DNA from 3 places in the Micromonospora sp. NBC_01405 genome. Region 3 is predicted to be linked to each of the others. Evidence: riboswitches for the same ligand, from Rfam matches in the RefSeq annotation. Region 3 holds a riboswitch; each other region holds the start of a gene.
What was found. Region 3 has a riboswitch for cyclic di-AMP ahead of OG559_RS01685 (C39 family peptidase). Riboswitches for the same ligand answer to the same signal wherever they lie in the genome.

Region 1 (3,268 bases), 1.4 Mb from region 3:
ACTACGTCGAGCGGATGAAGGACGGCCAGGGCGACATCTACTACATGACCGGCGAGTCCCGGTCGATGATCGAGAACTCGCCGCACATGGAGGCGTTCCGGGCCAAGGGCTACGAGGTGCTGATCCTCACCGACCCGGTGGACGAGGTGTGGGTCGAGCGGGTCGGGCAGTTCGACGGAAAGCCGCTGCGTTCCATCGCCAAGGGCCAGGTCGACCTGGACACCGAGGAGGAGAAGGAGGAGGCCGAGTCGGCCCGCGAGCAGCAGCGCCAGGAGTACGCCGACCTGCTGACCTGGATGAGCGAGAAGCTTTCCGGCAGCGTCAAGGAGGTCCGGCTCTCCACCCGGCTGACCACCTCGCCGGCCTGCGTCGTCGGCGACGCCCACGACATCACCCCGACGCTGGAGAAGATGTACCGGGCGATGGGGCACGAGGTGCCGCAGGTCAAGCGGATCCTGGAGCTGAACCCGGGGCACCCGCTGGTCGAGGGGCTGCGCAAGGCCCACGAGCAGGACGCCGGGGCCGACGCGCTCGGCGACACGGCCGAGCTGCTGTACGGGATGGCGTTGCTGGCCGAGGGCGGCGAGCTGGCCGACCCGTCCCGGTTCACCCGCATCCTCGCCGACCGGCTGGCCCGTACCCTGTAGCCGCCGCCACGCACCGCGCGCCGGGCTCCCGGTCGACATTGTCGACCGTGGACGCCCGGCGCGCGGCGTTGCGCCTCCCGCCGGGCAGGGCCCCGGGCGGGCGGGCGGACCGGGATAATGGCCCCATGCTTCGGGGGCGGCTGCGCGGGTTGGTGTCGGTGTCGGTCGGGCTGCTCCTGCTGCCCGGCTGCTACGGGCCGGAGCCGCAGGTCGACACGGCCCGGACCAGGGAGCTGGCGATGCAGGACGCCGGCCGCAAGGTCACCCTCGTCGAGCAGGCCGTCAAGCGGGAACGCCGGCACCCGAACCCGGCGCAGCGGTACGCCCGGGAGGCCGCCCGGGTTGCCGGCACGGAGGTCATGCGGATCGACGACACCCGGACCGGGGGCGGGGTCTCGCTGATCGTCCGCGTGCACGGGGTGGCCACGGCGGTCGACGCGTCCGGCCGGTCGATGAACGAGCCGTTCGACCTGCCGGTCTGCTATGCGATCAGCGTCGAGCAGGATGCCATGGACGACCGGGTCGACGAGGTGTCCTGTCCCGACGGCTCCCCGCTCACCGTCTCCGTCGACCCGGAACTCCCGGGCTCCGCCGAGGACGACCTGCGCCAAGCCCTTCCCACCGGCGGTGCGGCCACCGAGCAGGCCGTCCGCGCGGCGGTCGACGGCCTCGACCTCGAGCCTCTGGTCACCCGGCAGGTCGCCGCCGTGGGTGGGGTCGTGGGGGTGGCGCTGCGGGCCAGTCAGTACGACTGCCTGCTGGCCCGCGTGGAGGGTGGACGGGTCGAGGTGTGGCGGCCCGCCCGGGTGCAGCTTGCCCCCGGCGAGCTGAGCTGCACGGCCGACACCGCCGTCGCCGGACACGGCCGCCGCCCGCCCCACTGAGCTGTGTGGGCGATCACCGAGCGTTTCCGGTATCCGATGTGCGCAATCGGACCCCAATCACGCTCGGTAACGGGACGAGGTTGTCCGCTGGCGGTTCACCCTGATCAGACTCGGCCCGGCGTTCGCCCTGCATGGCTGCCGAAGTCTCGCAAGTCGACAATGTGGCCCTTCGCCCGAGCGGGTGAAGAACTTCACAAGAGGTGGGCACCCGTCACCAACGGTGCCTAACGTCGGTCGAGTCCGCGAACGCGGCGACCACGGTCGGTAACGCCTAGTCCTGCCGCCGACCGTCGGTTCCCTTGGCAGTCAGGCAGGAGCGGGGGACCCACACGTTCCTCGGTGCACCGCACCTCGGGGTGAAGCCGCCTGTGGCGGCCGGGCTCCTCGGCCCGAACCCGACAGCTCACCTCGCCGGCGTGGAGGAATCACACATGGCAACTGAATACACCGCCCGCCACCGTCGGGTGACCGTCCGTCGCGCCGCCGTCGGCACTCTCGCCGCGGGCGCCCTCGCCGGGGTCGTCGCCCTGGCCGGCCCGGCCGCGCCGGCCCAGGCCGCGGTCAACTGGGACGCCGTCGCCTCGTGCGAGTCCGGCGGCAACTGGCACATCAACACCGGCAACGGCTACTACGGCGGCCTGCAGTTCTCGCAGGGCACGTGGGCCGGCTACGGCGGCAAGAAGTACGCGGCCCGCGCCGACCTGGCGACCCGGAGCGAGCAGATCCGCATCGCCGAGAAGGTGCTCGACGGCCAGGGCATCGGGGCGTGGCCGACCTGCGGCAAGAAGGGCGGCTCGACGAAGGGCAGCTCGAAGTCGGAGCGGAAGTCGGAGACGAAGGCCGCCCCGAAGGAGCGGTCCTCGCGTACCGAGAAGCCGGCCTCGCGCAGCAAGCGGGACACCACGAGGAGCGCCCCGAAGAACGCTCCGTCCAGCGGCGGGATGACCTATGTGGTCCGGTCGGGCGACACCCTCTCCGAGATCGCCACGGCGCAGGGCGTGCGGGGCGGCTGGCGCGTGCTGTGGGAGAAGAACGAGCGGGTCGTGGGCGAGCACCCGAACCTGATCTTCCCGGGCCAGCGGCTCAGCCTCTGACCCGCCCGGCCGGGTCGGTGCGACCCGGCGTCCCGGTCCCGGGGCACCCAGCACCGCAAGCGCCCGGCCGGTTCCTCCGGCCGGGCGCTTCCGCGTCCCCGACGAGCACGCCACCCGGGTGAAGTGCTCGTGGGAGCACCGTCACAGCCCCGCAAAACGAGTCGGCCGCCGGGCCCGTCGCCGGGCACAATGGCGCGATGTCGCGCCACACCGCCGCCCTGCTCGACGACCTCGACGAACTGCCGTACCGGGAGCGGATGACGACCCTCGCCGCCCGGGCCCGGGCCCTCGCCGCCGCCGGCCGGCTGGACGGGGTGCTCGCGGACCTGCGGGCCGGGTCGACGTACCACCGGTTCCTCGCCGTGACCGCGGCCCAGGTCGTCGGCGACCGGGCCGGGATGGCCGCCGCCCTCGACGACCCGCACGCGGCGATCCGGGCCGTCGCGGTCCGTGTCTGCCTGCTCACCGCCGACGGCCTGCGCCCCCTGCTCGCCGACGCCCCGGCCGACCTGCGCCGGCTGGTCTACCGGTCGCTGCGGTCGCTGCGTCGCCCGGAGGTCGCCGACCGGCTCGTCGACGCGGTCCGCGACCGGTTCGGCGACGCCGAGGCGGTCGCGCTGCTGCCCGCCTGTGGCCCCGACAC
Region 2 (3,268 bases), 2.3 Mb from region 3:
GGAGCCGTTCGAGCCCACCCTGGTGCAGCCGTCTAGCATCGACGTGCGCCTCGACAAGCTCTTCCGGGTCTTCAACAACCATCTCTACACGCACATCGACCCGTCGGTGCAGCAGGACGACCTGACCTCGGCGGTCGAGGTGCCCGACGGCGAGCCGTACGTGCTGCACCCGGGCGAGTTCGTGCTCGCCTCCACGCTGGAGGTGATCTCGCTCGGCGACCAGCTCGCGGGCCGGCTGGAGGGCAAGAGCTCGCTGGGCCGGCTCGGGCTGCTCACCCACTCGACCGCCGGGTTCATCGACCCGGGCTTCTCCGGTCACGTCACGCTGGAGCTGTCCAACGTGGCGAACCTGCCGATCACGCTCTGGCCGGGCATGAAGATCGGCCAGCTCTGCATCTTCCGGCTCTCCTCGCCGGCCGAGCACCCGTACGGGTCGACGGTGTACGGCTCGCGGTACCAGGGCCAGCGCGGCCCGACGCCGAGCCGCTCCTGGCAGAACTGGCGCACCTGGCCCACCCGCTGACGGCGCGGGCGCGATCGAGGGACCCGTCCCGCGGAACGGGCCCCTCGCCGCTCAGTCGGGGCGGCCGTAGCTGTGGATCTGGCCGTCGTCGACGCGCTTCATCTTGACGGGCTGGCCGGCCTGGGAGGCGTGCACCACCCAGCCGCCGCCGACGTACATGCCGACGTGGTGCAGGTCGGCGTAGTAGAAGACGAGGTCGCCGGGGCGCAGGTCGGCGCGGCTCACCCGGGCGGTCACCGACCGCTGCTGGGCCGCGTTGTGCGGCAGCGACACCCCGGCCTTGGCCCAGGCCGCGAGCATCAGGCCCGAGCAGTCGTACGAGTTGGGGCCCTCGGCGCCCCAGACGTAGGGCTTGCCGATCTGGGCACACGCGAACTTCACCGCGACCCCCGCGCCGCCGCCGGGGTAGGCAGCCGGGCAGGGAGCGGGACGCAGCGCGCCGCCACCGCCGGTGCCGTACACCTTGAGCCGCAGCTTCTGGAGCCGGTCGATCTCTGCGTTGATCTGCTTCCGCTTGGCGGCGAGCTGCGCCTCGGTGCGGGCGAGCTGGGTGACCATCTCGTCCAGCGGCTTCTTCTTCGCATCGAGCTCGTCGCGGAGGTCGATGACCGCCCGGATGTCGCGCTGCTGGCGCTCGGCGAACTGGTCGAGCAGTTCCAACTGTCCCATCACCTGACCGGGCGAGCGGCTGCCGAGCAGCGCGTTCACCGCCGACAGGTTCTCACTCTTGTACGCCTCGACGGCGAGGCCGCTGACCTTGTCCATCGCCTCGTCGACCCGGCGTTGCAGCGGCCCGATCTGCTTGGCGACGGCGTCGGCCTGCCGACGCTTGAGGGCGAGGTCCTGACGGGTGGCGTTGTGCCGCTCGATGAGCGGTTCGAGCTTGTTCCAGTCCTGGTCGATCTGCCGCTCGATCTCGGCGATCGAGGGATCGGCCTGGGCCGAGGTCGGGGCGCCGGTCAGGATGACGGCGGCGCCGGCCAGTGCGGCGAGGGCGGTGGTGAAGCGTGACCAGCGTGGGCGCGGCGTAACAGGCGTCCGGTCGGCGTGCGCCGACCGGCGTGACGGGCGCCGCAGGGCAGGGTGTGCCACCTGGCTCCGTTCTCCTTCTTCCTTGACCGCCTACCGGGTTAGCTGACGGGTTCGGGCGGGAAGGGAGAGCGCCCTACCGCAGCGGCGCTGCGGATTCACCCCGGCGTACCTGGGTCCCCGGTTCACCCGGAGGCGACTCGGCGGTGTCGGACCGTCACCGCCCGGCTGGGCGATACAGCTACCGGCCGACGATTGACCAGAGTAGAGACGCCCGTTATCGATCCGCAACCCGCCGGGCCATACACGCCGCACCACGCCCAGCGTGCGGAAGTTTCCTTCACATCGTGGTACCTGGTGGAAAGCTATTGACGCGGGAGTGCGGCGGCGGAAGGGTGACCTCAAACAATGCCCAACCAGGAGGTTCGATGCCCCGTTCCGTCGTGTCGTCGAGCAGACGGATCCTGCTCGCCGCCGCCGTGGCCGCAACCACGGCCCTTGTGCCCCTCGGTACCACCGCCTCCCCGGCCGCGGCCGGCCAGACCCCCGACCGCCAGCAGCAGTACGCTGACGCCGCCGCCGAGTACGGCGTGCCGGAGAGCGTCCTGCTCGGCGTCTCCTACCTCCAGTCCCGCTGGGACACCAACGCCGGCACCCCCAGCACCAGCGGTGGGTACGGGCCGATGCACCTAACCGACGCCGAATACGTGACCGGCCTGCCCACCGGCACCCACCACGACTCCGGCGACGAGGACCCGCGCGGGGACGACTCCCGCCCGGCCCCCGCCGCCGCCCAGCCCTCGGCCGACGAGGCCCCGACCGCGGCGTCATTGCAGACCCTGGACACCGCCGCCACTCTGACCGGGGCCGACGAGGCTGCCCTGCGCGCCGACGCGCCGACGAACATCCGGGGCGGGGCGGCGCTGCTCGCGTCGTACCAGCGGCAGATCGGCGCCCCGGTCGGGGCCGGCACCGACCCGGCGGCCTGGTACGGCGCGGTGGCCCGGTACGCCGGCGCGGACAGCGCCGACGCGGCGGCTTCCTTCGCCGACGAGGTCTTCGGCACCATCGCCGGCGGCGAGAGCCGGGTGACCGACGACGGGCAGCGGGTGACCCTCGCCGCCCGGGCGGTGACCCCGCAGAAGTCCTGGCTGGACCGGCTCGGCCTGCGCCTGCCGGCGCGCCCCGACGGCCTGGAGTGTCCGTCGACCATCTCCTGCGAGTGGATCCCCGCCCCCTACCAGTCGCTCGGTGCCGACCCCGGCGACTACGGCAACCACGACCTGTCCGACCGGCCCAAGCGGCAGAAGGTCGAGTACATCCTCATCCACGACACCGAGGGCAGCTACGCGGGCACGGTCAACATGGTCCAGGACCCGACCTACGTGAGCTGGCACTACACGTTGCGCTCGGCCGACGGGCACATCGCCCAGCACGTGAAGACCAAGGACGTCGCCTGGCACGCCGGCAACTGGTACGTCAACTCCAAGTCGATCGGGCTGGAGCACGAGGGCTTCGCCGCCCAGGGCACCTGGTACACCGAGGCGATGTACCGCACCTCGTCGAAGCTGGTCCGGTACCTCGCGCTGCGGCACGGCGTCCCGCTGGACCGGCAGCACATCATCGGCCACGACAACGTCCCCGGCACCGTCGCGGCGAACGTGCGGGGCATGCACTGGGACCCGGGCCCGTACTGGGACTGGTCGCACTACTTCG
Region 3 (3,268 bases):
GACGCGCTGCTCTCGGACGTCTCCGGGGTGATCTCCGACTACCTCTACTCCGGCAAGCCGTACGCGGTCACGGACATGGGCGGCGACGGTGACCGGTTCGTCGAGCGGTTCCCCCTGGCCGGCTCGGGCTACGTGCTGCGACGCGACGCGGCCAACCTCGACGAGGTGCTCGGTCACCTGCTCGACACCGACCCGCAGGCAACGGCCCGCTGGGCCACCCGTTCCCGCTACCTGGGCGACTTCCCCACCCACCAGTACGCCGAGGCGTTCCTGGCAGCGGCCCGCCGCGAGCTGACCCCCACCTGGACCCCACCCACCCCCCGCCCAACCCCGCCCTCCCCCGCCCGCTTCCCGCGGTGATCAAGAAGTTCGCGTCACAGGGTTGCGGCCGGAGCTGACGGGTTCGGTCACGGCTGCGGTGCCGGACGGCGCCTGGACGGCCGCGATGCCGGACGGCACCGGGCCCCGGCTCACGAGGAGAGCCGGGGCCCGGTGGGGGGAGGGTGATCAGGCCGAGTAGCCCCTGGTCGCCGCCCAGTGCGCCAGGGCCGTGGTGCTGATCCAGTACGCCGAGGCGGCCGGGTCGGCCGAGTCGGCGATCCGCACGGTACGGCCCTCGTTGCGGTAGCCCACGACGGCGATGTAGTGGCCGCCGGGGAAGGAGTGCCAGCCGCCGTCGACATCGGTGGCGTCGCCGGCGATGTTCACCACGACGCCGCGCCCGGCCCCGACCGCCTTCACCACGTCCGCCTTGAGCCGGTCGATCTGGGCCCCGGTGGCGGCGCCGCCCGGGATCATCCGGGTCTGGTACGGGTCGCCCTTGACCATTGCGTTGAGCACCCGGGTGGTGTCCTCGGCCGAGTTGGTGCCCATCTCGGTGGTGCCGAGGCGGCTGGCCAGCCCGTCCTGGGTACTCCCGACGCCGGTGGCGGAGAGCGCGTTGCGCACCGCCGCGGGGCCGCAGTAGTAGTAGGTGGTCTGCGCCTGGTAGGCGTAGTCGAGAACCTTCGACGACGGCGACTTCGGGGCGGCCGTGGTCTGCTTCGGGGCGGCCCTGGTGGTCAGGTCGGGGTTCGGCGCGGCCGTGGTGGCGCTCGGCGACGGCGAGGCGCTGGAGGACTCGGTCGCGCCGACCCGGGCCTGGGCGCGGCTGGCCGCGCTGTCGAGGCGGGGTGCGATCTCGGCCACGGCGGCGTTGGTGGTCTGCCGCGGGGCGGGGGTGTCGTCGGTGCCGGCCAGCAACACACCGGTGCCGGAGGCCAGCAGGAGCGCCGCGGCCGAGCCGGCGACGACCTGGTACGGGCGCTCGGTGGCGAGACGTCGCAACTGCCGCTTGAGGTGGTCGTTCACGTGTTCCTCCACGGGGATGGGGCGGAGAGCAGGGGCACCTGGGCATGCGTCGTCGCACGGTGGCGTGGACGAGACGTCCACAGCCGGTCAGGTCAGCTCTGGGAAGATGCCCGGTCAGCCGGGCGTACGGGCGGGTGCGCCGGTCAGTTCGTCAGCCCGGGGGCGACGGACGCGGGCACCACGGCGCCGCGGTGGAGGAACAACCGAGGGATGGGGTCGCGCTGCACGAGTGATGGCACTCCTTCCGACACCGCCTACCGGGTTAGCTGACGGATTCGGGCGGGAAGATCGCCCTACCGCGGGCCGTGGCCCGCGGATTCACCCCACACGTGCACTGGGTCCCCGGTTCGTGATGGTCACGATTGAGCGGGTCGGCGCGGCGTCGCCTCTTGCGATCGGGTACCGCACCGGACGGGCCGACATTACTGGCCGGTCGAGGCCCTGCCAAGCCCCTCCCACCTGCTTAAACCCTCTCCGATCAGCTTTCTTGCGACACATTGGGAACTGACGTGACTCAATGGGATTACGAGCCTTCGGGGTGCCCTCGGGCGACAACCGGACGATCAGTCTTGATCGTCGACGAGTTATGTCGGTGGACCCGCCCCGATGGGTAGACTGCCCGTTTACCCGAGCGATGTGACCGGCGTCATAAAGAAATTCGGGGCAGCACCGCGACCAACCGGGGTCGGGCCGGTCAGCCGACCCGGGCCGGGCGCCAGCGGGCGGCGGTCAGCGCCGCTCGGGGACCGCGACCTGCTCGCGGGGGTGCTCCGGTGCGGGGGCGGCCGTCGTCGCCGACCCGGGCGGCCCCGCCGGGTCGCCGGGGACCGTCCCGCCCCCGGGAGCCGGCGGGCGGGGCCGGCGGGGCGGCCCGAGCCGGCGGGTCAGCGGCATCTCGACCCACCGGTGCAGCAGCGCGGCCAGCCCCAGGTTCACCAGCAGGAAGCCGACCACGGCCAGCGGTCCCCACCAGCCGGGCAGCCCCACGCCGAGCCGGTCGGCCAGCCGCAGCACGGTGACCATGACGAAGACGTGCACCAGGTAGAAGGCGAAGGAGACCTCGCCCAGCCAGACCATCGGCCGGGACCGCCACGGCGTCCGCGCCCCGCGCACGTCCGCGTCGGCGGCGGCTGCGATGACCAACAGGTACGCCGCCGCGAGCAGGGCCGCCCACAGCTCGGCGCGGATCCACTGCGAGGCGACGACCCAGGTGGCCACGAAGATCACGCTGGCCGCGGTGAGGCCGGGGCCCCGCCAGCGCCCCCGACGCAGCAGCTCGGCCGCGGCGACGCCCATCCAGAACTCCAGGGACCGCACGACGGGGAAGACCTGGGTGAACCACCAGGTGCTCTCCTGCGGCACCAGGCGCTGACCGGGCCAGAGCGCCACGATCAGCAGCGGCACCGCGACCACCACCGCCCACAGCACCCCGGGCCGCGCTCGGCGGACCAGCGGCAGCGCGAACGGCAGGCAGAAGTAGAAGAACAGCTCGCAGGAGAGCGACCAGCTCACCGAGTTGACGCTGTAGAAGTAGCCGGGGGTCGGGTCCCAGGCCTGGAGCAGCAGGAGGTTCTCCACCGCGGCGCGGGGGTTGACCGGGTCGGCGAACACCCACACGCCGGTAAGCAGCACCGCCGCCCACATCAGCAGGTGGTTGGGGTAGATCTTGGCTAGCCGGCGGCGCCAGAAGTCGCGTCGGCGGTCCCCGTCGCGGGCCGACCAGACCAGCACGAACCCGCTGAGGATGAAGAAGAACTCCACCCCGGACAGGCCCAGGGTGAACAGCCAGTCGATGACGGCCTGGTAGTCGGGCTCGGCGACGATCCGCATGGTGCCGGCGTGGTACCCGAAGACCAGCAGGGCGGCGATCCAGCGCAGCCCGGTCAGCGAGGGCAGCCGGCTCGCCGGGCGGGCCGGC

Region 1: it holds a riboswitch for cyclic di-AMP, as region 3 does, so the genes downstream of both, OG559_RS26810 (transglycosylase family protein) here and OG559_RS01685 (C39 family peptidase) in region 3, are expected to answer to the same signal.
Region 2: it holds a riboswitch for cyclic di-AMP, as region 3 does, so the genes downstream of both, OG559_RS11355 (NlpC/P60 family protein) here and OG559_RS01685 (C39 family peptidase) in region 3, are expected to answer to the same signal.

Annotation. Positions count from the first base shown of each region.
Region 1 is NZ_CP109532.1:6,216,747-6,220,014, forward strand. Features, by position in the region: gene htpG (molecular chaperone HtpG) at 1-647, shown strand, start outside; gene OG559_RS26805 (hypothetical protein) at 773-1,531, shown strand; cyclic di-AMP (ydaO/yuaA leader) riboswitch at 1,810-1,963, shown strand; gene OG559_RS26810 (transglycosylase family protein) at 1,963-2,625, shown strand; gene OG559_RS26815 (hypothetical protein) at 2,823-3,268, shown strand, end outside.
Region 2 is NZ_CP109532.1:2,721,616-2,724,883, forward strand. Features, by position in the region: gene dcd (dCTP deaminase) at 1-523, shown strand, start outside; gene OG559_RS11355 (NlpC/P60 family protein) at 575-1,615, opposite strand; cyclic di-AMP (ydaO/yuaA leader) riboswitch at 1,628-1,768, opposite strand; gene OG559_RS11360 (N-acetylmuramoyl-L-alanine amidase) at 1,981-3,268, shown strand, end outside.
Region 3 is NZ_CP109532.1:383,667-386,934, forward strand. Features, by position in the region: gene OG559_RS01680 (CDP-glycerol glycerophosphotransferase family protein) at 1-360, shown strand, start outside; gene OG559_RS01685 (C39 family peptidase) at 508-1,362, opposite strand; cyclic di-AMP (ydaO/yuaA leader) riboswitch at 1,587-1,729, opposite strand; gene OG559_RS01690 (acyltransferase family protein) at 2,080-3,268, opposite strand, start outside.